Regions from separate parts of the Erwinia sp. E602 genome, predicted to be linked through region 1. Evidence: predicted binding sites of a transcription regulator. Region 1 holds the regulator's gene; each other region holds the start of a gene.
The links. The regulator CRP, encoded in region 1, controls carbon source genes, mostly activating them, when cyclic AMP is high. The targets are predictions, from matches to a motif close to ATGTGANNNNNNTCACAT.
Positions count from the first base shown of each region.

Region 1 (7,412 bases):
AGTTAAAGCCCGGCTCCTGCATCGCCTGGTTCAGCGAGTTAAACAGCGCGTTGTGCGCCTGGTTGACGCGCATGCGCTGATACGCCAGCTTGCCGGCATCCTGCTCGTCGCCCAGTAACAGCCGCAAAGCCTCCTGGTCCGCCTCCAGCGCGTCGTGCGCGTTCTGCCGCAGCAGGCCGTTCTGCCACTGTGGCCACAGCCAGATCATGCCGCCAAAGGCGATCAGGCAGCCCATCAGCGTATCCATCAGCCGCGGCAGCAGAAAATCGGCACCGTTCAGCGACAGCAGTTGCAGCGTCCATACCGTGGTCACCGTAAAGCCGACCGTGGCCCAGCCGTAGAACGGGCGGATAATCAGGTAGCTCACCAGCGTAATCGCCAGCATCAGCAGCAGCACCACCGACTCCGGCGCGTGCAGGCGCAGGGTGAGTGCCGCCACCGCCAGCCCGGCCAGCGTGCCCAGCGCACGGTGTTGAATGCGTACCCGGGTAGCGCTGTAACCGTTGAGGCTAACGAACATCACCGTCATCAGCACCCAGTAAGGTTTGGGCAGGTTAAAGAACAGCGCCAGCGTACTGGCAAAGGTCAGCATCACCGCATAACGGGCGGCGGTGCGCAGCGCGGTGGACTTCAGCGACAGGTAGCTTTTCAGCGCCGGGATCAGCGGCAGGCGGCGCTGGCGGTCGGCCATCAGGTCGCGGCGGTAGAGCGGCTGCTGGGTGCGCAGCAGGCGGGCGATACGGCTGAAGTGGTAATAACAGAAGTTGCCGACCGGATTGTCAGGATGCTGGCGGGCGATCTTCTCCAGCGCCTGTAGCTGTTTTTCCATGCCAAAGCGCGCCGACAAACGATGGTAGAGGATATCATCCGCCAGCGTGCGCAGCCGCGCGGCAATAATCCGGGCGTTCCAGCGGATCACCGCCTCTGCATGGCTCTGTTCGACCAGCTTTTGCACCTCCTGCGGCTGATGCAGGCTGACGGCGATATGCTCCTGCAGATCCAGCGCCACCTGAAAGGCGCGCGTCAGCCGCCGGTAGTGCTGATCGCGGCCGGCGGAGAGCATATGCATCTGCTGATAGCAGGTATTAATCAGGTCGACCGCCTTCTGCTGACGAATCAGCAGCGGCGGCAGCGCGGTATCGGGGTCGGTCAGGCGGGTCAGCAGGGTATATTTGGCTTCGCAGTAACCCGCCAGTTCACGGTAAAGCAGGCTCAGGGTTTCCCGCAGCGGCTGCTCTTTCCACAGCCAGAACCAGAAGCCGTTAAACAGTCCGTACCACAGGGTGCCGCAGATAAACAGCAGCGGCGGCTGCCAGACAGGCACCCGGCCTGCCAGGCTTAAGGTAAAGATGGCGGCGATCAGCGACGCGGGCAGCAGGCGGCCGTGCAGCGGGCTGATTTCACCCAGCACGCCAAGCACCATCGTCATCAGCAGCAGGATCAGCGGCAGCGGCACGCCCTGTGCCCCGGCATACTGGATCAGAAAACTGCAGCCGGCAAACAGCGAGCCGCCGACGATCAGGCGTTTAAAGAAGCGTTTATGCAGGGTATCAAGGCCGGCGTTGTTGCAGCAGGCGGGGACTAAAGAGAACAGCAGACCCTGTTGCAGGGCTCCGAACAGCCAGCCAGTCGCCACCGGCAAACAGAGCACCAGCGTTTGCCGCAGGGCGTAGTTGACCTCAGGGTGATAGATGAGTCTACGCCACATGCACCGTACCCATAAAAAAGGCGCGACAGAAGCCTGTCGCGCCGCAGGATTAAGATCGGTTAACGGGTGCCGTAAACGACAATGGTTTTGCCGTGTGCGGAGATCAGATTCTGATCTTCCAGCATTTTCAGGATACGGCCCACGGTTTCACGGGAACAGCCGACGATCTGGCCGATCTCCTGACGGGTGATTTTGATCTGCATGCCATCCGGGTGGGTCATGGCATCGGGCTGTTTGGCCAGATTGAGCAGGGTCTGGGCAATACGGCCGGTGACGTCGAGGAAGGCGAGGTTGCCGACCTTTTCAGACGTCACCTGCAGACGACGCGCCATCTGCGAGGAGAGACGCATCAGAATATCCGGGTTAACCTGAATCAGCTGACGGAATTTTTTGTAGGAAATTTCAGCCACTTCACAGGCCGCTTTCGCGCGCACCCAGGCGCTGCGCTCCTGCCCCTCTTCAAACAGGCCCAGTTCGCCAATAAAGTCGCCCTGGTTCAGGTAGGAGAGGATCATCTCTTTGCCTTCTTCATCCTTGATCAGCACCGCTACCGCGCCTTTGACGATGTAGTAGAGGGTTTCTGCCTTTTCACCCTGATGGATCAGCGTGCTTTTGGATGGATATTTGTGAATATGGCAATGTGACAGGAACCATTCGAGAGTCGGGTCTGTTTGCGGTTTGCCGAGAACCATTCGCTGTTATCCTCTGTTTTGTCATCGAGCCCAAAAACAGGGGCTGCTCTCCCTGCCAGGCGTTGAAATAGTCAAGCGTTTCCCTGAGGGAAAATGATACGGGTCTCTGTTCAGAGCATGGCTCGCGTAGGGGGCCCGTTTTTACCGTGCATGATGGTGACAGTAAATATTACAGCTTTGTTTGTAGCACAGCTTTACATAACTGTCTTGTGTTGTATCGCTTCAGCATAGCGGGAAAAGGGAGGGCGTGCTGTTTTTGCCGGTAGAACAGCGCCACGCGTCACGCCCGCTGGCTTTCTCAAGTATTTTCAACAGCTGCTGCGCGCTGGCGGTCAGCGGCGAGTGGCTGGAGCAGACCGCGCCATACCGCAGCGCGGGCAGCGTGCCGATCGGCAGCTGCACCAGGCTGTGCGACCAGCGGCTCACCACCGGTTCCGGTAACAGCATCAGGTATCCCGCACGCTCGACCAGTTCGATGGCGGACAGTAACGAACTGGTGCGCAATGCCGGCTGCGGCAGCGCCTGAAAAAAGCGTTTCAGCTCATCATTTAACGATGACAGCGTGGCGCTCTCATCTTCTGCCAGCAGCCATTTTTGCTCGCTCAGCTGGGTTAACGCCCGCGCCCGCCGCGCCGGATGATTTTTGCTGGCGACCACGCACAGCGGCACCTGAAAGAGCGGGGTGATCACCAGCCGCTCCTGCTTAAGATCGGCGGGAACCGGCCCGGCGGCAAAGTCGATCTCGCCGCTGTTCAGCAGCGGCAGCAGGCTGCGCATCAGGCCCTCTTTGACGCTTAGCCGGGCCTGCGGGTGGCGCAGGCGAAATTTTTCGACCACCTCCGCCAGCATCGTTGAGCCCACCAGGCTGCAAACTCCCACCGCCACCTGCCCCTGCTGAGGATGCTGGGCGGAGTAGATTTCATCCCCCGCCCGCTGCAGCTCCTGCAGGATAAAGCGGTTGCGTACCGCGAACAGCTGGCCGCTGGGCGTCAGGGTGATCCCGCCAGGGCCGCGCAGAAACAGCGCCGTTTGCAGCGTATTTTCCAGTTCCTTCAGCGCCCGGCTGATGGCCGGCTGTGACTGTGCCAGCGTGCGGGCCGCCGAGCGGATACTGCCCTGACGCACGACTTCTTCAAACACCCGCAGCTGCTGCATTTTAGGTAGATAGCGCATCCCGTTCTCCTTCACTGATGCCAGAAACGTATCAGGGCAACGAAAATTTCATCTTACCTGACTGATGTAAATCCCTGATGGTGTTGTGGACATGTTAAATCATTGTGCTTGTTTCGTTGTGATGTTGCTCACAGCGCGGGACAGAGACTGACGGACGTAATTGATTGATTCCTTTTCAGTTAATTAGGAGAAACAGCAATGGATAGACGCGCACGCCTGGGAATGATCCTGATGTTATTTGCCGGCTATACCCTGATTTATATCGATAAAACCGTGATGGGCTTTGCGCTTCTGCCGATACGCGCAGAGTTTAACTTCACCCCGCAGCAGGTCGGCCTGATCCCGGGCTTATTTTTTTTCTCCTACACCCTGTTTCAGATCCCCGCCGGCTGGTTAAACGACCGGCTGGGCTACCGGGCGATGCTGGTGATGTCGCTGGCGCTGGTGGGCGTATGTGCCCTGCTGTTTGGCTGGTGGGGGCTGGGCCTTGGCTGGCTGATCCTGTTTCGCATGCTGGCCGGCATCGGTCACTCCGGTTATCCCAGCGCCAGCGCGAAAACGGTGACCATGACCTTCGATCTGCAGCATCGTACCTTTGTACAGTCGCTACTGCTCTCCTCCTCAGGAATGGCGATGGTAATCGGGCCGCTGCTGGCAATCTGGGCGCTGCGGGTGATGCGCTGGCAGCAGATGTATATGGTGTTTGCCGCGCTTTTTCTGCTGGTGGCGCTGCTGATGCTGGTGCTACTGCCAAAACACGGACAGCAGCAACAGGAGGTGGCCGCCCCGTCGCAGGGTAGCTGGCGGCTGATGTTCCGTCATCCGCTCATCTGGCAGCTGATTATCGCTAACGTCTGCGTCAATCTTCCCGCCTACAGCCTGATGGCCTGGCTACCCAGTTTTCTGGTCAAAGAGCATGGCCTGTCGATGGCCGTTACCGGTGAGATCATCTCTATCGGCGGTATTGGTGCCTGGGCGTCGTCGATTATCGGCGGCTGGCTGGTGGGGCGCTATGGCTCCGGTCGCGAGCCGCTGGTGATCCTTTGCACCGCGCTGGTTGCGGCCTGTGGCCTGCTCGGCATCTATTTTTCCACCTCGCTGCTGGCGACGATTGTCATTCTGATGATCACCAATGGTGCCACCTTCTGCACCTTTGTCTTTACCTTTACGCTGCCGTTGAAACGTTTCGAACCGCGCATTATGGGCACCACGGTGGGCTTTCTTAACGCCTGCGGTGTGGCCGGTGGGTTTATTGGCCCGATCGTCATCGGGTATCTGGTCGCGGCCAGCGGAGGGGACTACTTCACCAGCTTCCTGTTTATGATGGTCGCGATCGTGATTGCCGGGCTGGCGCTGCTGCCCGGCAGCCGGCGGCCGCTTATCTCACCGCAACATCAGGAGTCACTATGAACGCTGCAGTTGCTTCACTGATTGAGGATATCACACCGCAGGTGGTCGCCTGGCGGCGGCATATTCATGCTAACCCCCATCTCTCCTTTTACGAGCAGGAGACGGCCGACTACGTGGCCGCGGAGCTGGCGAAGATGGGGCCATTGGCCCTGACGCGGTTGACGCCGAACAGCGTGCTGGCGGAGCTGACCGGCGCGCGCAGCGGCCCGTGTATTGCGCTGCGCGCGGATATGGACGCCCTGCCGATCCATGAGCTGAACGATGAGCCGTTTACCTCACGCCATCCGGGGGTGATGCACGCCTGCGGACACGACGCGCACACCGCGATGCTGTTGGGCGCGGCCAAAGTGCTGTGCCAGCTGCGCTCGCAGATTGCCGGACGCGTGCGCTTCGTTTTCCAGCATGCCGAGGAGGTACCGCCCGGCGGAGCGCAGGAGCTGGTGGAACTGGGGGCGATGCGGGACGTACAGACGATCTTCGGCCTGCACGTGATGCCCGGTTTTCCCACCGGCACCGTCGGTTTTACCGAAGGGGTGTTCAGCGCCGCCAGCGACAACTTTGATCTGATCCTGCAGGGCACCGGCGCGCACGCGGCGATGCCGGATAAAAGCTGCGATCCGATCGTGATGGGGGCGGGGGTGGTGCACGCGCTGCAGCAGGTGGTGTCGCGGCGGCTGAACCCGAACGACCGCGCGGTGCTGACCGTGGCCAGCTTTCTTGCCGACGGTGGCTACAACGTGATCCCGGACAGCGCGCACCTCAGGGGTACGCTGCGCACGCTCAGCCGCGAGGCGCGCGAAGAGATCCCTAAGATGATGGAGCAGATGCTGGAGGGCCTGACCCGGGCCTCTGGCGGCAGCTACCAGCTGAACTGGACGCGCGGCTACGTCACCGGCGTTAACCACCGCGACGCCTGCCAGATCGCCGCAGAGAATGTCCGAGCCCAGCTGGGCGAGCAGGCGTTGAAAATTCTGCCGCACCCGATGTTCGGCTGTGAAGACTTTTCGGCCTACCAGCAGGTGGTGCCCGGCTGCTTCCTGTTTGTCGGTTCGGGTAACGAGGCAATCGGGGCCTGCTGGAATCTGCATAACCCCCACTTCCGCCTTGATGAGGCGGTGCTGCCGCTGGGCGTGAAGCTGCATATCGGGTTTATCCAGCGGCTGCTGATGGACGGGCGCAGCTGACGGCCACCGTCCGACCGGCGGGCTCAGACGATTTTTTTACCTTCGATCAGCCGTTGCACCAGCGGTGCCATGATCAGCTCCATCGCCAGGCCCATCTTACCGCCGGGCACGACCAGGGTTTTCATATGCGAGATAAAGGAGCCCTGCAGCATGGCGAGCAGATACGGGAAGTCGATATCCTCCAGACCCTGGAAATGGATCACCACAAAACTCTCGTCGAGCGAGGGAATGCCGCGGGCGGCGAAGGGGTTGGAGGTATCCACCGTCGGCACCCGCTGGAAGTTGAGGTGGGTGCGCGAGAACTGTGGCGTAATAAAGTTGATGTAGTCCTCCATCGAGCGCACCACCGAATCCATCACCGCCTCGCGCGAGTGGCCGCGCTCGCTGGTGTCACGTACCAGCTTCTGGATCCATTCGAGGTTGACGATCGGCACCACGCCCACCAGCAAGTCAACGTGGTCTGCCACGCTGTGCTGTGGCGTTACCACGCCGCCGTGCAGCCCCTCATAGAACAGCACGTCGGTCGGTTCCGGCAGCGGCTGCCACGGGGTGAAGGTGCCCGGCACCTGGTTCCACGGCACCGCTTCATCATAGGTGTGCAGATACTTGCGTGACTGGCCCTTACCGCTGCGGCCATACCCGGCGAAGGTCTGCTCCAGCAGGCCGAAATCGTTAGCCTCCGGCCCGAAATAGCTGACGTGTTTCCCCATGTCACGTGCCTTACGGATGGCCATATCCATCTCCGGGCGGGTAAAACGGTGAAAACTGTCGCCTTCCACCTCGGCCGCGCGCAGATTAAGCTGCTGGAATATTTTCCTGAACGCCAGGCTGGTGGTGGTGGTTCCTGCCCCGCTGGAGCCGGTGACGGCGATAACCGGATGTTTGGCTGACATGACGGACAACTCCCTTAAACTTCGAACCGAGGCTGCATTGGTATCACGTTTGGCGCGGTAAAGTCACCAGGGCTGCGTGCGCCGCCGGGCCCGGCCAGCGCGTTATCGTCACTCCCTGAACTGGCCGCGCGGCATGATATTGACGGTTTCATGCAGTTCAGACCACATCAGCACTACCTCGCCGCTGACCAGCTGGCGCCGCACGTCGTCCACCTTCTCGGCCAGCGTGCGCTCCTGCTCGCCATAGTCGGTACCTTCGCGCAGCACAAAGGCTTCCAGCAGGCTATCAAGGGTTTCAGGGTTAAGATCGCGCCAGGGAATAATCATCGTTGCTCCAGCCAGGGGGTAAGCC
Region 1 covers NZ_CP046582.1:352,013-359,424, forward strand. Annotated here, with positions in the region: gene GKQ23_RS02935 (YccS/YhfK family putative transporter) at 1-1,708, opposite strand, end outside; gene crp (cAMP-activated global transcriptional regulator CRP) at 1,768-2,400, opposite strand; gene GKQ23_RS02945 (LysR substrate-binding domain-containing protein) at 2,623-3,573, opposite strand; gene GKQ23_RS02950 (MFS transporter) at 3,772-4,983, shown strand; gene GKQ23_RS02955 (amidohydrolase) at 4,980-6,167, shown strand; gene GKQ23_RS02960 (phosphoribulokinase) at 6,191-7,060, opposite strand; gene GKQ23_RS02965 (YheU family protein) at 7,169-7,387, opposite strand; gene GKQ23_RS02970 (hydrolase) at 7,384-7,412, opposite strand, start outside.

Region 2 (7,412 bases), 1.6 Mb from region 1:
GCGCCTGCGCCTCCATAATTACCCCCTGCGCCAGGGTGTCCGAACTGCAGACGATGGCGTCGAAGCGCTGCCCCGCCGCCAGCAGCTGGCTCAGCCCCTGACGTCCGGCACCCAGCGAGGTCGGCACCGGCGCGTTCACCCCCTGCAGGCGGCAGCCCGGCTGCCCCTGCAACACCTCGGCCAGCGCCCTGCGCCGCAGCTGAGCGCGCCGGTCACCGGCCCACACCAGGCCAAGGCTGCGGTAGCCGCGCTGCAGACAGTATTCGCCGATGCGCTGGCCGATTTTTTCATGGGAGAAGCCCACCAGCATATCCAGCGGCGTCGGCGTCAGATCCCAGATCTCCACCAGCGGCAGCGCGGCGTTCAGCAGCGTTTTACGCAGTTCAGCATGGTGGTGAATGCCGGTAAGCACCATGCCGTCCGGCCGCCGCGACAGGATGGTGTTAACGGTTTCCGCCTCGTTGTCGCTGGAGTAGCCGGTGACGCACAGCAGCATCTGGTAGCCGCGCGCGGCCAGCCGGTCGCTGATCGCCTGCACGGTGTCGACAAACATGCTGTTGTTGATCTGCGGGACCACCACCGCGATCAGCCGGGTGCGGCGCGAGGCCAGCCCGCCGGCCAGCAGGTTGGGAATATAGCCGGTGGCCTGGATCGCCGCCATCACCCGCGCCACGGTGGCGGGACGCACCACCTGCGGCTTATTGATCGCCCGGCTGACGGTCATCGGCGACAGGCCCGCCAGCCGCGCCACGTCTTCCAGCGTGACGGTACGTGCTGGCGCTACGCCACCCAGCTCACTATGTTCTTTCATCACTGCCCCACCGCCTGAAAAATGTTTGCGCTATCATATTACCGGTTTATCGCCCCTGCCACCCCGATGACCGGTGCCGTGCTGTACCCGGTCTGTGTTACACTCGGCACCCGCCCGGAAACCTCCGGTGCCCCCTGTCAAACTCAACGCCGAGGTGACCCGCCGTGAATAAAAGAGCCATTGCTCCCACCGTGATTTTTATTGCCGCTATGGCCTTTCTGGTCTGGTTTATCGCTTCCGGCGCGGCGGCACCGGGCAGCTAAGGTGACGTGAAGCCCACCCGGCTTCAGGCTTCAGGCTTCAGGCTTCAGGCTTCAGGCTTCAGGCTTCAGGCTTCAGGCTTCAGGCTTCAGGCTTCAGGCTTCAGGCTTCAGGCTTCAGGCTTCAGGCTTCAGGCTTCAGGCAGGACAGCAGGCCATATCAAATGTCCCTGCTGCTGGTAAGGCATTACCGTCTACGGGCTGCGCCCGTTTCTTTGCTAACCTCGTTTATCTACTCAACGGCGACGAAAAGGAACGGCAATGACCACACCACAGGCTTTGATTATCGGCGCATCGCGCGGCATTGGCTTAGGGCTGGCGACCACGCTGGCGGAACGCGGCTGGCAGGTGACGGCCACCACCCGCGGTGCAACGCCGCACACCGACGCGAATATTGCGTGGCTGACGCTGGATATTAACCGGCAGCAGCAGCGTGACGAGCTGGCCGAGGCGCTGGCCGGCCGGCAGTTTGACACCATTTTTATCAACGCCGGCGTGTTTGGCCCGGCGGCGCAGGATCTGACGCAGACCAGTGACGACGAGCTGGCGGCGCTGTTCCTGAGTAACGCCATCTCGCCGGTGCGCTGCGCCACCCAACTGCTGCCGCTGGTAAAAGAGCAGAGCGGAATTATGGCGCTGATGTCCTCCGACCTCGCCAGCCTCAACGAGAACCCGCACGCCACCTATCCGCTCTACTCCGCCAGCAAGGCGGCGCTGAATATGCTGGCGCGCGGGCTGCTGCCGGAAGCACAGTCACAGGGCAAAACCCTGCTGTGCGTGCATCCGGGCTGGGTGCAGACCGATATGGGCGGTGCGGAAGCAACGTTGACCATCGCACAGAGCGTTAACGGCATCGCCGACCGGCTGCAGGAGTGGCAGGGCAAAGGCGGCCACCACTATATCGACTGGGAAGGCAGCGAACGCCGCTGGTAACGCCCGTTGCCGGATAAAAAAATCCCCGCCGTGGCGGGGATAAAGCTCGGACAGTTCAACGTAGCAAAGGTACACAGATTTCAGGCTTCGACTTCAAACGTCATACTTCGACATCACGCAAAAAACTTCGCCAGCACCAGCAGGGATAGCGACACGTTGATCGCACCGCCGATGCGGGTGGCGATCTGCGCAAACGGCATCAGCGACATACGGTTACCGGCGGTCAGAATAGCAACGTCGCCGGTGCCGCCCTGCCCGCTCTGGCAGCAGGAGACAATCGCTACGTCGATCGGGTGCATGCCGATCTTTTTACCGACGAAGAAGCCGGTCACCACCAGCGCGCTGACGGTGGTGACGATCACCAGCAGGTTCTGCAGGGTAAAGGCGTCGACCAGCTCCTGCCACGGCGTAATCGCCACGCCGACCGCAAACAGGATCGGATAGGTCACCGCGGTTCGGAAGAATTTGTAGACCATCTGCGATCCCTGCTGAATACGCGGCGACACGCCGTGTGCCAGCTTGACCGCGACCGCCGCAAACAGCATCCCCACCGGTGCCGGCAGGCCGATCAGCCGGTGCAGCAGCATGCCGACCATATACAGCAGGATCGCCAGCAGCGCGCCGCAGGCCAGGGTGGTGACCTCCATTTTGCCGCTGAATTTCTCCGTTGCCGACGCCTCGCCGTCCGCCTGGCCGCCGGGCATCAGGCTGCCTTCGCCGGTCAGGTGCGGGTAGCGTTTACCCAGCTGGTTCAGCAGCCCGGCAATCACGATCGCCGTCAGGCTGCCCAGCATTACGATCGGCAGGATGCGCCCCAGCGCCACGCCCTGCTCGATATGCAGGATCGCCGCATAGCCCATCGACAGCGGGATCGCCCCTTCACCGACGCCGCCGGCCATGATCGGCAGGATCAGGAAGAAGAAGATCTGGAACGGCTCCAGCCCCAGCGCCAGCCCGACCGCCATCCCCGCCAGCATGCCGACAATCTCACCGCACAGCATCGGCACGAAAATACGCAGGAAGCCCTGAATCAGCACCTGACGGTTCATGCTCATAATGCTGCCGACGATAATGCAGCAGATATAGAGGTAGAGAATATTGGTGCTTTTGTAGAACTGGGTGGTGGACTGCACCACCACGTCCGGCAGCAGGCCGTAGTGCACCAGCGCGGAGGGGATAAAGGTGGCGCAGATCGCCGCCGCGCCCATCTTGCCCACCAGCGGCAGGCGTTTACCGAACTCACCGCAGGCGAAGCCAAAGAAGGCCAGCGTGGCGACCATCACCACGATATCAGACGGCATTTTACCGGCCAGGCAGTCGAGCAGGATCAGAAAACCGGCCAGCAGAAACAGCGGCAGCGGTACGATGCCGACCTTGTAATTATCCATAACCCGCCACCATTTTTCCCGCAGCGGGATATCGGCGGTTTTCTCTCTGGCGACGAGATAAGAATCATCAGTTGTGCTCATAGTCTGGCCTCTTATTAAGTTTCACCGACATCATAGTGAAAGGCCTTATTAACCTGCTGTGATTCTGTTCAAATTTAAAACGGGTTTTTAATGGTGCTTATGGTTTCTATGGCGTTAATTGACATTATGTAAAACAGCGCGTGGAGTTAATGGTGTTAAGGTTATTTAGCGGGATAATCTTATCGACTCTGCTGCATTTAAGCGTTATCGCAATTCAGCTTAAACGCGTGTCAGCGATCACAAGTTGATCGGGCGCAATCTTGTCTGATTCCCTGCACATGGTAGGGTAATGGCTGACTCTTGTGAGCGGTAAATTCCGGCCATGCGCCTAAAACTCTCTTTTCAGATTAAGCTGTTCCTGTGCCTGGTTGCCTTCTCCTGCCTGCTGCTGGCGGCGATTGCCGGCTACAGCTGGTATCAGCTCGACGCCCAGCTGCACCGCGACCTCGGGGCCAGGGCGCAGGTGCAGGCGCGGGAGATTGCGCTGATCCCCCCGCTGGTGGCGGCGGTGCAGGCCGACGATCCGCGGCAGGTTGCCGCATTAATGAAACCCTTTCGCGCCAGCAGCGACGCCAGCTATATCGTGGTCGGCGACAGCCAGGGCCGCCACCTTTATCACTCTGAAGATGCCGGCCGTATTGGCCAGCCGATGGTCGGCGGCGATAACAGCGAGGTGCTGGCCGGAAAAACCATTATTACCGTGCGTAAAGGTGGCATTGGCGTTTCGCTGCGCAGTAAAGCGCCAGTACGGGATAACAATGGCCGGGTTATCGGCATTGTTTCCGTCGGCTATTTAAAGTCGCATATTGATAATTTAACCACCCGCACGCTGCTGCAAATTTCCGCCGCGATTATTCTGCTGTTTATCGCGCTGTTTATTTTCTCCTGGCTGCTGTCTAAAAATCTTAAGCGGCAGATGTTCTCGCTGGAGCCGAAAGAGATTGCCCTGCTGGTGCGCCAGCAAAGCGCGCTGCTGGAAGCGATCTACGAAGGGGTGATCGCCATCGATGCCAGCGGGCGCATTATTACGCTCAACCGGGCGGCGCGCGAGCTGCTGGATTTACGCCAGAGCGCCGACGCGGCGATCGGTAAACCGGTCAGCGAAGTGCTGAGCAGCCAGCCCGACTTTTTCAGCAGCGGGCAGCAGCAGGATACCCACGACGAGGTGTGCCGGTTTGGATCGCTGCGGGTGATTGCCAGCCGGGTGCGCATTATGCAGCAGCAGGAGCTGCTGGGCTGGGTGGTGACCTTCCGCAGCGAAAACGATATCAATACCCTGAGCAGCCAGCTCAGCCAGGTGCAACGCTACGCCGACAGCCTGCGGGTGATGCGCCACGAACAGCTGAACTGGACCGCCGCGCTGGCCGGCCTGCTGCAGATGCAGCGCTATGACGAAGCGCGACGCTACGTCGAGGCCCAGTCGGCAGGCGCGCAGGAGATCCTCGACTTTATCTCCACGCGGTTTGTTCCCCCGGCGCTGTGCGGCCTGCTGCTGGGAAAATACGCCAGCGCGCGCGAAAAAGGCATTGAACTGCGCTTCGATCCCGCCTGCCAGCTAAGCACGCTGCCGGACGGGCTGAACGAGAGCGAGCTGATGTCGGTGGTCGGCAACCTGCTGGATAACGCCGTCGAGGCCACGCTGCGCGGCCCGCAGCTCCGGCCAGTTGCGCTCTATCTCAGCGACGCCAGCGGCGAACTGGTGATCGAAGTGGCGGACCAGGGCGGCGGCATCGCCGGACACATTCGTGATACGCTGTTCGAGCCGGGGATCACCACCAAAGCCGACGCCCGCGATCACGGCATCGGCCTGCAGCTGGTGGCGCGTTACGTCTCCCAGGCGCACGGCAGCATCGAAGTGACGGACAACGATCCGCACGGCACCATTTTCTCGCTGTTTATTCCCAACACCCGACCCTCCCGAGCACCCGACTATGTCTGAAGCCCTCGACGTTTTGATCGTAGAAGATGAACCGCTGCTGGCCCGCCTGCACGCCGAGTTTATCGAACAACATTTTAACCTGCGGGTGGTGGCCACGGCCGCCACGCTGGCCGAGGCAAAACGGCTGGCCGCGCTGCATCAGCCGCGGCTGATCCTGCTGGACAACTTCCTGCCGGATGGTCAGGGCATTGAGCTGATGGAGAGCGCGGCGGTCAAAGCCGCCAGCTGCTCGGTGGTGTTTATCACCGCCGCCAGCGATATGCACACCTGCAGCCAGGCGATCCGCAACGGCGCCTTCGACTATATTATTAAGCCGCTGTCGTACAAACGGCTGCGCAACTCGCTGGAGCGCTTTATGCAGTTTGTGCAGACTCAGCACAGCTACCGGGTGATTGACCAGCACAGCGTCGACGCGCTCTACAACCTGCAGTCCAAACAGTTTGCCGCTGAACCGGCGGCAAAAGGCATTGAGGCCAATACCCTGGCGCTGGTGCAGCAGCTGTTTGAACAGCAGCCGGACGTTGCCCACACCGTAGAAGAGGTGGTGGAACAGGCCGGCATCAGCAAAACCACCGCCCGGCGCTATCTGGAGCACTGCGTGGCCAGCGATTGGGTCCAGGTGGAGATGCTCTACGGTAATATCGGCCATCCGCGGCGCCTGTATCGAAAGAAAACTAAAGTGAAATAACGTTTCTGCTTACCTAAAAGCAACCGGCTGGAGATCCTGGCGCGCTAAGGACAACCGACAGCAGATTATATTTTTTTAGACGATTTTATTGCCGGGTTCATTGGGGATAATAGTGATTAACCTTATTATCGCCGTCCCGGCACTCCCCGTAACCCGAGTGGTTTATGTCTGTGAAAATTTACTCTGCTGCTATTTTTTCCCTGCTGACGCTGGCGCCCGTTGCTGCACCGCTGGCCGCGCCGTTAGCACCCAGCGAGGGAAACTGGACCGCCGCTGAATTTCAGTTTAACAGCGGTGAAAAAATGAAAGGCCTGCGCATTCATTACACCACGCTGGGCTCACCTGATAAACCAGCGGTATTATTACTTCACGGAACCAATCAGCCAATTAAAGCCCTGCTGGCCGACAACTTCGGCGGGCGGTTATTTGGCCCTGGCCAGCCGCTGGACAGTAATAAATATTTCATCATTATGCCGGACAGTATCGGCTCCGGTCAGTCGTCGAAGCCTTCCGACGGCCTGCGCATGGCGTTTCCGCAGTTTGACTACGGCGATATGGTCACCGCGCAGTACCGTTTATTAACAGAGGGGCTGGGCATCCGCCACCTGCGGCTGGTGATGGGCTACTCGATGGGCGGCATGCAGACCTGGCTGTGGGGAGAAAAATACCCGACGATGATGGACCAGCTGGTGCCGATGGCCGCACAGCCTGCCGAACTTTCCGGCCGCAACTGGATGATGCGCCGGCTGCTGATTGAGTCGATCAAAGGCGACCCGGCATGGCAGCAGGGCAACTATCAACAGCAACCTCCGGCCCTGAAATATGCCAGTACAATGTTCAGCGTCGCCACCACCGGCGGCACGCTCGGCTGGCAGCAGAAGGCACCCACCCGCGCCGCTGCCGACCAGCGCGTTGAGGAACGGCTGGCCGCGCCGGTCACCGCCGACGCCAATGACTTTATTTACCTGTGGGGATCGTCGGCGAATTATAATGCGCAGCGCGATCTGTCGCGTATTAAGGCACCGCTGCTGATCGTTAATTCGGCTGACGACGAACGTAATCCGCCGGAAACCGGATCGCTGGCCGCCGATCTGAAAAAATTAAAACGTGCCGAGCTGCTGTTAATTCCGACCGGGAAACAAACCAGCGGGCACGGCACCATGATGTCGGCCGCGCTGTATGAAAAAGAATTAAACGCGTTCCTGAAACAGAACGATAAAAAATAATATTACGCGCGCGATGCACCGGCGTTTACCGATCGCACCGCGCGCGCCTTACGCACACTGTCTGACTACTGACTCAACCAGCAACA
Region 2 covers NZ_CP046582.1:3,578,247-3,585,658, forward strand. Annotated here, with positions in the region: gene GKQ23_RS17950 (LacI family DNA-binding transcriptional regulator) at 1-811, opposite strand, end outside; gene GKQ23_RS17955 (YoaK family small membrane protein) at 976-1,074, shown strand; gene GKQ23_RS17960 (SDR family oxidoreductase) at 1,333-2,004, shown strand; gene GKQ23_RS17965 (2-hydroxycarboxylate transporter family protein) at 2,118-3,473, opposite strand; gene GKQ23_RS17970 (sensor histidine kinase) at 3,796-5,412, shown strand; gene GKQ23_RS17975 (response regulator) at 5,405-6,100, shown strand; gene GKQ23_RS17980 (alpha/beta fold hydrolase) at 6,265-7,326, shown strand.
Region 2: a site for CRP is predicted at 3,530-3,547, ahead of GKQ23_RS17965 (2-hydroxycarboxylate transporter family protein). Genes of this name have one in related genera too.

Region 3 (7,412 bases), 2.3 Mb from region 1:
CAGGCGGGCTACTACCTGTGGAAAGATCCGACTAATCAGCTGTCGCTGACTGTGCTGGGTTCGCCGCAGAACTTCGACCCGAACGACGTTGACGATGGCGACATGCGCGAGCTGAACAAGCGCCGCTGGACGCTGATGGGCGGGCTGGCTTATCGGCACAGCGCGGACTGGGGTATCGTGCGCACCACGCTGGTCGGCGATATGCTGGACAACAGCAACGGGATCATCTGGGACTTGACCTACCTGTACCGCTTTGAGTTCGGTCAGTTCAGCCTGACGCCGGGCATCGGTGCGCTGTGGAACAGTTCAAATCAGAACGATTACTACTACGGCGTCTCGTCTGGCGAATCTCAGCGTAGTGGCCTGAACCGCTATGAGGCCGATGACAGCTGGAGCCCCTATCTGGAGCTGACCGGCGCATGGAGCATCAGCGAGCACTGGAACGCCACCGTCTCCGGCCGCTACATGCGCCTGGGCGATGAGATTAAAGACAGCCCGATGGTTGATAAGAGTTCCCAGATGCTGCTGTGGACAGGGATCAGCTACACCTTCTGATACGGCGAGAGATCGTGTCAACATGAAACAGGGCGCTTAATGCGCCCTGTTTTTTTTGCTGCCGCAGGACAGGCTTTTCAACAGGCCAGCGTTTCAACGCTGACCCGTAACCCCAGGCTCAGTGCACGGCCATCTGAGGCTGTGCAGCCATCCGATTAGCCCTGTACCGCCGTACGTTTACGCAGGCGGAAGGTCGTCGCCAGCCTGGCGGGTTGTTCACCGGCGCTCTGCAGCGGCTCAGAGATGCGCGCGGTCTCCACGCAGACCATGGTTTTATACCCTTCGTTCGCCATATCCCCCATGCTGCAGGAGAGTTCCGGGCCGGGGTTCCAGGTGACAACGTCACTTTGATAGTGATGATAAACCTCGACAACGCGTTCACCGCGCGCATCGTCAATGATGCTGCAGTCCGCCGGGGCGGTGAAGACACGGTCAATGCGGCCCGGATAGGTCTGACGGCCGTCCGTCGCGGTGCCCGCCGCGCCGTTGTTAACCTTGTCCAGATAGTCCGGCCCCAGCCCGCTAACGGTGACGCCGGCGATGTCGGCCACCGCAAAGTAGCTGTGCAGGGCGGCCGTCGCCTGGTAGTCACCGTGGGCTTCCAGTTCAATTTCGCAGTGCTCGCCGAGGCGGAAGCGGGCCAGCAGCGTAAAGTCATGCGGCCACAGCTTTTTGGTCTGCTCGCTGCTTTCCAGGCTGAACGTCAGCATCACACATTCGTCGTTTTCATCATGGGCGGAGAGCGTCCAGGGCAGATTACGCGCAAAGCCGTGCGCCGGCTCGCCTGCCGGGCCAAACCATGGCCAGCAGATCGGCACGCCACCGCGAATTGCCTTGCCCGCGGTCAGCGGGGTCTTCTCACTCAGCCAGATAACCGGCCGTTCGCCGGAGGGTTGCCAGGCGACCAGGTGCGCGCCCTGTAGGGTGACGGCGGCGCGCACCTTCGGATGGGTGACCACCACCACCGGCAGTTCGCCGAGCTGGCGCTGGGAAAGGTAAGGGCTAATCTGATTGATGACCGGCAGTGAAAAAAGGGATTCGTTCATGATGATCCTCAGACGTTAAGCAAAAAAAAAGGGCGACCGTAGTCGCCCTCAGATTTAGTTCACGTCGCTTATTTTTTAGCGATGTGAGCAACCAGGTCCAGGACCTTGTTGGAGTAACCGGTTTCGTTATCGTACCAGGAAACCAGCTTAACGAAAGTGTCGCTCAGTGCAATACCGGCTTTCGCATCGAAGATAGAGGTCAGCGTTTCACCGTTGAAATCGGTAGAAACCACTTCGTCTTCAGTGTAGCCCAGCACGCCTTTCATTTCGCCTTCAGCAGCGTCTTTGATCGCGGCACAAATTTCTTTGTAGGTCGCAGGCTTAGCCAGACGCGCGGTCAGGTCAACCACAGAAACGTTAGGGGTTGGAACGCGGAACGCCATACCGGTCAGTTTGCCGTTCAGCTCAGGGATCACTTTACCTACCGCTTTAGCTGCACCGGTAGAAGAAGGGATGATGTTCTGAGATGCGCCGCGGCCGCCGCGCCAGTCTTTGTGAGACGGGCCATCAACGGTTTTCTGAGTCGCGGTGGTGGCGTGTACGGTGGTCATCAGCGCTTCAACGATGCCGAACTTGTCGTTGATGACTTTAGCCAGCGGTGCCAGGCAGTTGGTGGTACAGGACGCGTTTGACACGATATCCTGGCCGGCGTATGACGCGTGGTTAACGCCCATAACGAACATTGGGGTGTCATCTTTAGACGGGCCAGTCAGAACGACTTTCTTGGCGCCAGCTTCGATGTGTTTACGCGCGGTGTCGTCGGTCAGGAAGATACCGGTGGCTTCAGCAACCACGTCAACGCCCGCTTCGTTCCACTTCAGGTTAGCTGGATCGCGCTCAGCGGTAACACGGATGGTTTTGCCGTTAACAACCAGATGGCCGTCTTTGACTTCCACGGTGCCCTTGAAGCGGCCGTGAGTGGAGTCATATTTCAGCATGTAAGCCATGTACTCGGCGTCGAGCAGATCGTTGATGGCAACGATTTCTACATCAGAACGTTCCTGAGCAGCACGGAAAACGATGCGGCCGATACGGCCAAAACCATTGATACCTACTTTGATAGTCATATATTCCACCAGCTTGTTGATAGTGAATAAAAGGTTGGCAGTAAAATTACAAAAACCGCGCCAGGCGTCAAGCGGAATCGTGTCAATTGTTGCGACAGGTCAAACCTTGAGACAGGAATAATTCAAAAAATGTGCGTTCCTCTGGCGCGTGCCAGTGCTACATATTGGGGCTTTTTCCCGGAAAGAAAGCAACTCTTTCGTCAAAGGGTGATCTGGCTCACACTTCTTCGGAAGAAGCGTTTTCCGCTCACGGGCTGCAAGAAAAATTCACCTGATGTTGTTATGTCTTTGTTAGAATCAGGGTTCAGATTGACAGAATAACCTAGCCAGAGAGCAGACCATGGCCGATAACACTTCCCCTCATTCACCCGAAAACGAACTGACCGAGATGCAGCGCTACGTGACCCAGCAGCACGGCACCGAACCGCCATACTCCGGTAAACTGCTGCACAATAAAAGCGAAGGCCTTTACCACTGCCTGATCTGCAAGGCACCGCTGTTCTATTCGACCACCAAATATGATTCAGGCTGCGGCTGGCCGAGCTTCTATCAGCCCTGTAGCGACGACGCCATTCGCTATCTGGAAGACGATACGCACGGCATGCAGCGCGTTGAGATCCGCTGCGGCAGCTGCGATTCGCACCTGGGGCACGTGTTCCCGGACGGACCGCAGCCGACCGGCGAACGTTACTGCGTCAACTCCGCTTCGCTGAGTTTTACCGATGATGAAGGCAACACCACCCAGGGGTAACGGAGCAGCAATGGAACTTAACGAGATGATTGCCGGCATGACCGAAGAGGTCTATCAGCGGCTGGCCACGGCGGTGGAAACCGGCAAATGGGCCGACGGCGTGGCGCTGACGCCGGAGCAGAAGGAGAACAGCCTGCAGCTGGTGCTGTTGTGGCAGGCGCAACACAATGATAACCCCCAGCATATGAGCGTGGCGAAGGGCGGTGAGATGGTGATGAAGAGCAAAAAACAGCTGAAAGAAGAGTTCGGTATCAGCGATCCAGACGTCACCCGCATCCGCCTGCAGTAATTATTCCAGAATCTATTCCTGAAGGAATAATTTTACCCGAAAAGCGCTAAACCTGTTCAGCAGATTGCTGAACAGGTTGGCTGCCCGCCGACGGTGAATTTAGTCCGCCGTCAGCTCACCGCGCAGGTTGGTTTGCATCAGCCTGCGGATCTCATCACTGCTCAGGTCCTGGCTCAGCAGCCAGTGCAGTTTGGTCAGCGTGGCTTCGACGGTCAGATCGGCCCCGCTGATCACCCCGGCGTGCGCCAGCGCGTTGCCGGTGGCATAACCGCCCATATTCACCTTACCGGACATGCACTGCGTCAGGTTGACCACCACAATCCCGCGCGCCGACGCGTCCCGCAGTTCCTGCAGAAACTCTTTGTTCTGCGGCGCGTTACCGACGCCGTAGGAGCGCAGGATCAGCGCCTTCACCGGCTGCTGCAGGAAGTTACGTACCACCTCGGCAGAAATCCCCGGATAAATGGTTACCACGCCGATCGGCTGTGGGGTGATAGGATGCACGATCAGCTCGCCCTGGCCGGCCGGTGCCGGCGGGGTGTTCAGGCGGCGAATGTGGATGCCGGCTTCCAGCAGCGGCTCCAGGTTCGGGGAGTCAAAGGCGTTGAAGCCATCTGCGTGCGCTTTGGTGGTGCGGTTTCCACGGTACAGGGTGTTATTAAAGAACAGGGTCACTTCGTTAATCGGGTAGTTGGCGGCCACGAACAGCGAGTTCAGCAGGTTCTGCTGACCGTCGGAGCGCAGCTGCTCCAGCGGTATTTGTGACCCGGTCACAATAACCGGTTTAGCCAGGTTCTCCAGCATAAAGGAGAGGGCAGACGCGGTGAAGGCCATGGTGTCGGTGCCGTGCAGGATCACAAAGCCATCATAGCGGTCGTAGTTGTCGCGGATATCATCCGCAATCGATTGCCAGTCCTGCGGCGTCATATCTGATGAGTCGATCAGCGGTTGATACTCATGGATGGTAAAGTCCGGCATCTCCGGGCGGTGGAACTCCGGCATGTTCGCCACCTGCTGCTGCAGGTGGCCGGAAACCGGGATAAAACCCTGTTCGGAACGCTGCATGCCGATGGTTCCGCCGGTATAGGCGACATAAATCGATTTTTTTTGCATGGATAAAAACTCAGGCTTGGCGAAAACGCGCAGTATAAGGGGATTGGCGGGGAAAAACAGCCCGGCAACGCGTTGCCGGGCGGAATAGTGAGTTACTTCACATCACCACAGGTCAGACAGTACGCATAGCGGTTCTGCGGGTCGTTGAGGCTGCCCAGCAGGCCGGGTTGCTTCTTCATCGACGCCATCACGTCATACAGCGGGGCCGGCAGCCACGCCTGCAGCGCGGCGGGCAGAACGGCCTTTGCTGAGGCGTCCATCTGGCTGAACAGCAGGTCGATCATCCCCGGCTGATCCTGATACCAGTTCAGCTCCGGTTGGCTGATTTTCGCCAGCTCGGCGGCCTTAGCCACCGCGTCGTCGAAGTCGCCCAACGCGTCCACCAGACCGTTGGCTTTGGCATCGCTACCGGTCCACACGTGCCCCTGCGCAATCGCATCAATCTGCTCCGGAGTTTTATGACGCGAGTCCGCCACCAGGCCGAGGAAGTTCTTATAGCCGTACTCAATGCTCAGCTGCATCATCTGCTGCACTTCCGGCGGCAGGGCCTTGGTGGTGGCGATGTCCGCCAGCGGAGAGGTGGCCACGCCGTCGGTATGCACGCCGATGCTGTCCAGCGAGTTCTCCACGGTGTTTATCACCCCGAAGATGCCGATCGAACCGGTCAGGGTGTTCGGACTGGCGATAATGTAGTTAGCCGGCGTTGAGATCCAGTAGCCGCCTGAGGCCGCCAGGCCGCCCATCGACACCACCACCGGCTTACCGGCCGCTTTCGCCGCCGCCAGCTCTTCACGGATGGTTTCCGACGCGGTCACGCTGCCGCCGGGGCTGTTGACCCGGAGGACGATCGCCTTAATCTCTTTATCCAGACGCGCTTCGCGGATTTCCGCCGCGGTGGTGTCGCCCCCGACGCTGCCCGGTGTCTCTTCACCGTCCATGATCGCGCCGCTGGCCACGATCACCGCAATATTGCCTTTTTTGTCGGCCGTCGCGGTGGGTTTCAGCGGATAGTTGTAAATGCTGGTGCCGGCGTAAGACTTCGCGTCTTTATCCCAGCCGAAGGCCTTCACAAGCTGCTGTTCGGTGGCGGCCGGCCCGGCCAGTTCGTCGACCAGCTTGTTCTCTTTGGCATACTGAGCGGTATCGCCGCCCAGCTTCTGCAGGTTGTCGAGAACCCCCTGCGCGCCCGGGAACACCTGTTGTGCGGTCAGCTGACGGTTAGCGGCCAGCTGGTTCAGGTAGTTCTGCCACAGTTCGCCGACCCAGCGGCTGTCCGCATCGCGTGCCGCCGGTGACATATCGTCACGCAGGAACGGCTCCACCGCCGATTTGTAGGTGCCGACGCGGAACACGTGTGAGCTGACCTTCAGCTTATCCAGCAGCGTTTTGTAGTAGAGACTGTTGGTGGCGAAGCCGTGCAGGTCGACGCCGCCCTGCGGCGACAGATAGATCTTATTCGCGAAGCTGGCGAGATAATACTGCGCCTGGCTGTAGCTCTCCCCGGTGGCGTAGATCGGCTTGCCCGCGTCGCGGAACTCGCGCAGCGCCTTACCGATGTACTGCAGCGAAGGCTGATCAGCGCCGGCAAAGTTGCGCAGATCCAGCACCATGCCGGTTATCTTATCGTCACTTTTCGCCTGACGAATCGCATCCACCACGTCAAACAGCGAGTTCTCCTGCAGGCGGTCGCTGCCTGCACCCAGAAGCTGGCGGCCAATTTTGCTTAACTTATTGCTGACCGACGGGTCGTCAACCACCACCCCGGTCAGATCGACAGTCAGCGCGCCTTTCTGCACATCTGACGGCGCGTCGCTGCCGTGCAGCTGGACCCAGATCCCGGCACCGACCAGGATCAGCAGGATCAGAAACAGATTGAGGATAAACTCGCGGATAAAATTCAGTACCCGCCAGCTCCATTTAAAAATGCCAGTGACAACTCGCCACAACACGCGCATACGCTCTCCATCGTCGCCATGAATACCCGGCCGCGCCTGCATCAGGGGACGCAGGTCGCAGAGCGGGCAGTAATGCAGACATCCTAATTAGCAGGGGCGGAATTGTCAGCATTAAAAAGCGCAAAGCTGTAACAAATCATCATCCTGTGCTAGTTTCAGCGCAACGTTTCCCAAGTCAGGAGAAAGTGATGGACGCTCTGGAATTACTGGTTAATCGCCGTTCGGCATCACGGTTAGCGGCGCCGGCACCGGCAGGTGAGGCGCTGGACAACATTCTGCGCGCGGGCATGCGCGCCCCGGACCACGGCGCGCTGCAGCCGTGGCGCTTTATCATCGTTGAAAACGACGGCCGCGAGCGCTTCAGCGCCCTACTGGAGCAGGTGGCCCGCGACGGCGGCCAGGACGATAAGGCGATTGAGAAAGCGCAGCAGGCCCCGTTCCGCGCGCCGATGATCATTACCGTGGTGGCGCACTGCGACGACCATCCGAAGGTGCCGCGCTGGGAGCAGCTGGTCTCTGCCGGCTGTGCGGTGATGGCGATGCAGATGGCCGCCGTGGCCCAGGGCTTTAACGGCATCTGGCGCAGCGGGGCCTGGACGGAAAATCAGGCGGTACGTGAGGCGTTCGGCTGCCGCG
Region 3 covers NZ_CP046582.1:2,637,230-2,644,641, reverse strand. Annotated here, with positions in the region: gene GKQ23_RS13475 (MipA/OmpV family protein) at 1-555, shown strand, start outside; gene GKQ23_RS13470 (D-hexose-6-phosphate mutarotase) at 711-1,601, opposite strand; gene gapA (glyceraldehyde-3-phosphate dehydrogenase) at 1,670-2,668, opposite strand; gene msrB (peptide-methionine (R)-S-oxide reductase MsrB) at 3,009-3,419, shown strand; gene GKQ23_RS13455 (YeaC family protein) at 3,430-3,708, shown strand; gene ansA (asparaginase) at 3,808-4,821, opposite strand; gene sppA (signal peptide peptidase SppA) at 4,914-6,776, opposite strand; gene GKQ23_RS13440 (NAD(P)H nitroreductase) at 6,965-7,412, shown strand, end outside.
Region 3: a site for CRP is predicted at 2,874-2,891, ahead of msrB (peptide-methionine (R)-S-oxide reductase MsrB). Genes of this name have one in related genera too.